DNA from 2 places in the Bartonella sp. AD328YNZD genome. Region 1 is predicted to be linked to the other one. Evidence: predicted binding sites of a transcription regulator. Region 1 holds the regulator's gene; the other holds the start of a gene.
What was found. The regulator HrcA, encoded in region 1, represses chaperone genes, less so after heat shock. The targets are predictions, from matches to a motif close to GTTAGCACTCNCNNNNNGNGAGTGCTAAC.

Region 1 (2,210 bases):
CATCACTCTCCCGTGCACCTTCTGGAATCGCTTCCAAAGCACGATTGAGATTGTCAGAAACCGATAACATATCCCTTGCAAAATTAGCAATGGAATAAGCCTTTGCATCCGCCACATCTCGCATAGTACGGCGTCGAAGATTTTCCATATCTGCAACAAGACGTAAAAGTTGATTTTTCAATTCTTTATTTTCATCCTGCAAAGACGCTAAAAGATCACTAACCTCATTGCTTTCTGTTTCAACGACTTCGTGTTCCTCTGTTTTATGTGTTTTTAAAAATTCATCGGCTGCCTGTTTAAGTGTATTACGATCAGCTGGATTTTTTAAATCACAATTTTCAAATGAAGCGTCAGTAAATTTGTTTTTTTCATCAGACATAAAAATTTTATTCCTTCATAAGATTCGTTATTCTCGATATCGAAATTCTACAGACAAAAATCAAGGGGTATCGATGTATATAATACAATGAGCTTTTATAGTACAAATACTTACTTGCACCGTTTTAACGCAATAACTGTGACACAAGTTGAGCTGTATAATCAACCATGGGCACGATCCTTGCATAATTAAGCCGTGTAGGACCAATAACACCTAAAGCACCAATGACTCTTTGTTGTGAATCACGATAAGGTGCTACAACTAAAGAAGAACCAGAAAGTGAAAATAACTTATTTTCTGAACCAATAAAAATTCTAACCCCAGAACCTTCATCCGTTAAATCGAGAAGCTGTGCCATACTCTCACGCGTTTCAAGATCATCAAACAAATGGCGCAACCGTTCTAAATCTTCTTCTGCTTTTACATCTTCAAGCAAATTGCTACGCCCGCGAACAATGAGGTGTATTTTATGATCAGCATCTTCTCCTCCCCAAAGAGCTAATCCCGTTTCAACAAGATGATGCGATAAATCATCAAGTGCAGCCCGTGTTTCTGCACATAAGCGGGCAATTTCCCCTTTAGCTTCACTTAGTGTGCGCCCTTGGATATGGGCATTGAGAAAATTCGTTGCTTCCGTCAATTGTGCATGAGTAACCCCTTCTGGTAAATGAACAATACGATTTTCAACTTCACCTTGTTGAGTCACCAAAACGGCAAGAGCGTTCTCCCTATCAAGGCGCACAAATTCAATATGTTTCAATGTTCCTTCTTGTTTCGTTGCTAAAACAAGCCCTGCCCCACGTGATAGATCTGAAAGAACTCGGCTTGCTTGAACAAGAAAATGTTCAACCGATTGTGCATGACCAGCCTCTTTGACTTGCATTTCAATATTTTCTCGCTCTTCGTTTGGCAAATCACCCGCTTCCATAAATGCATCAACAAAAAAGCGTAAACCTGATTGTGTTGGCATTCGACCCGCAGAAACATGTGGTGCATAAATCAAACCGAGATGTTCAAGATCACTCATCACGTTACGAATCGTTGCAGGTGATAATGTCTGTTGCAAAAGCCGCGAAAGATTACGTGACCCTACAGGTTCCCCATCATTAAGATAAGCTTCAACAATATGGCGAAAAATATCACGCGAACGCTCATCAAGATATTTTAGTTCATTATCAATAGTTTTGTGTTTCATCACAATTGTTTCACTATTTTTAAAATCCTCATCTCTTATATAAGTTTTGCCAAGGTTTGGTCAAATAGTCTAAAGTAGTATAAAAACATATTATCCTATTGAGCTGTAAAATGCTACCTTTCAGAGTGATGCTTGATAAATTACGCAGGAAATATTTTTTGTTAGAGTGTATGAGAAATATTTAAGATAAGAGTTGATCTGTAAAGTGGTCTGCTGTAGGGACTTGTCAAAAGAATCTAGATTGATTAAAAACCGCTGTAAGTAGAAAATTTTACCCTTTAGAGCAAGCAGAAAATTGGAAATTTACCATAAAAATGCTATCATAAAAAAGACATGTCTTTCCTATCTTTGCAAGGTTATCTTCGTACAAGATAAAAAATTTTATTGGAACAAAATATCATAAAACATGTAAAATAATCATATCATGTAAAATCAAGCAGAATGTGTGTGTATGAGCATTTAAGCCGGTTTTTAGCACAAAAATAATTCCCCTTTCATTTTTGGAGAAATCTATATGAGAAGCATAGCAGATAAAAAACTTGTCATTGCTACACATAACACCGGAAAATTGCATGAAATCACTACTTTAATTACGCCTTTCGGTTTAATAATACAATCGGCAAAAGAAATGGGCTT
Region 2 (2,210 bases), on a different contig from region 1:
GATTGCAAATTAGACAATTTCTTTTCGTGAATGAGAATGTAAGGATCATCAAGATCAGCGACCATTTTCTCAGCATTTGTGACAAAATAAGGGGAAAGATACCCACGGTCAAATTGCATTCCTTCAACGACTTCTAATTCCGTTTCAGCAGTTTTAGCTTCTTCCACGGTAATGACGCCTTCATTGCCCACTTTTTCCATAGCATCAGCGATCATTTTACCGATTTCAGCAGCGCCATTAGCGGAAATTGTTCCCACCTGTGCAATTTCTGCTGAAGTTTGGATTTTTTTTGCTTTTTTGAAGAGGTTTGCCACCACTTCTTCAACAGCAGCATCAATCCCACGTTTAAGATCCATTGGGTTCATGCCCGCCGCAACAGCTTTAACACCTTCTTGCACAATAGCTTGTCCTAAAACAGTTGCTGTTGTTGTTCCATCACCAGCGATATCATTGGTTTTAGAAGCAACTTCGCGCAACATTTGTGCACCCATATTTTCGAACTTATCTTCCAGTTCGATTTCCTTTGCAACGGATACACCATCTTTTGTGATACGAGGCGCACCGAATGATTTATCAATCACCACATTGCGACCTTTAGGGCCGAGTGTCACCTTAACAGCATTAGCAAGGATGTCGACACCGCGCAACAAACGCTCACGCGCTTCACGGCCAAATTTGACTTCTTTAGCAGCCATTTAATTTCTCCTTGGAGTTTTCTCAAAATAGTACACAATGAAAAATTAAGCGCTTCAATTAGCCCATAATTCCCATAATGTCAGATTCTTTCATGATGAGGAGATCTTCCCCATTAATCTTGACTTCAGTTCCAGACCATTTTCCAAACAAAATACGGTCTCCTGTTTTGACTTCTAACGGCACGCGCTTTCCGTTATCATCGAGAGCGCCATTGCCAACAGCAATCACTTCGCCTTCTTGGGGTTTTTCTTTTGCTGTATCAGGGATGATAATCCCACCAGCCGTTTTATTTTCAGATTCAACCCGACGGACAACGACACGGTCGTGAAGTGGGCGGAATTGTATATTAGCCATGTTTTAAATCCTTAAAACTGAACATAATTGCATTAATCTTAAAAGTTCTTGCTAGCACTCTCAAGCTACGAGTGCTAGCATGTATTAGATATAAAATCGGCATCTCTCAATGTCAAGAATAGCCATAAAAATAATTTCTCTAAATGAAGCTTCAAAGTCTTGCCTCTTATTGCACTTTCGCGTTATCTATCTTTTTTGAGAACCCGTGAACAAAAAAGGATCTTATCATGGTTGAAACACGTCAGGAAACGGATAGCTTTGGAACGATTTCGGTACGTCAAGATCGTTATTGGGGCGCACAAACTGAACGTTCTCTGCATAATTTTAATATTGGCAGTGAAAAGCAGCCTCTTGCCATCATCTATGCCTTAGTCCTTGTCAAAAAAGCAGCAGCGATTGTAAATATGGGCAAAGGAAAACTACCAGAAAATATTGGAAAAGCAATTATTGCCGCCGCTGATGAAGTGCTTGCCGGCGATTTTGATACGCATTTTCCACTGTCCGTCTGGCAAACAGGTTCTGGCACACAAAGCAATATGAATGTCAATGAAGTCATTGCTAATCGTGCTAGTAAGATTTTGGGAGGAAAACTTGGAAGCAAAAAACCAGTTCATCCCAATGACCATGTCAATATGAGCCAATCATCGAACGATTCCTTTCCCACGGCGCTTCACATTGCCACCACGTTGCAAACACGCCAACACTTACTGCCAATCCTTGAAGCTCTTATTGCGACATTAAAACAAAAAGAGCAAGAATTTGCAGATATCATTAAAATCGGCCGCACCCATACGCAAGATGCAACCCCTTTAACCTTAGGGCAAGAATTTTCAGGCTATCGTGCCGCATTAGAAGCCAATTTTCAGCGTATTAAAAATGCTCTAACCGATGTCCAAATGCTTGCTCAAGGTGGTACGGCTGTTGGCACAGGACTGAATGCACCCAAAGGTTTTGACGTTGCTTTTGCGCAAACAGTGAGCACTCTCACAGAAATAACGTTCCAAACTGCCCGCAATAAATTTGAAGCACTTGCCCATCATGGCGCCCTTGCGCATTTCCACGGGAGCTTGAATGCCTTAGCTGCTGATCTGTTTAAAATTGCCAATGACATTCGGTTTTTAGGCTCTGGTCCACGTTCCGGTTTAGGGGAACTCAGTCTT

Region 2: the regulator HrcA is predicted to act here: its motif matches at 1,101-1,129, upstream of groES (co-chaperone GroES).

The regions. Positions count from the first base shown of each region.
Region 1 covers NZ_JBHIQG010000050.1:2,282-4,491, forward strand. The annotation lists gene grpE (nucleotide exchange factor GrpE) at 1-379, opposite strand, end outside; gene hrcA (heat-inducible transcriptional repressor HrcA) at 504-1,574, opposite strand; gene rdgB (RdgB/HAM1 family non-canonical purine NTP pyrophosphatase) at 2,089-2,210, shown strand, end outside.
Region 2 covers NZ_JBHIQG010000088.1:5,559-7,768, reverse strand. The annotation lists partial or broken gene groEL (chaperonin GroEL) at 1-695, opposite strand, end outside; gene groES (co-chaperone GroES) at 754-1,050, opposite strand; gene fumC (class II fumarate hydratase) at 1,278-2,210, shown strand, end outside.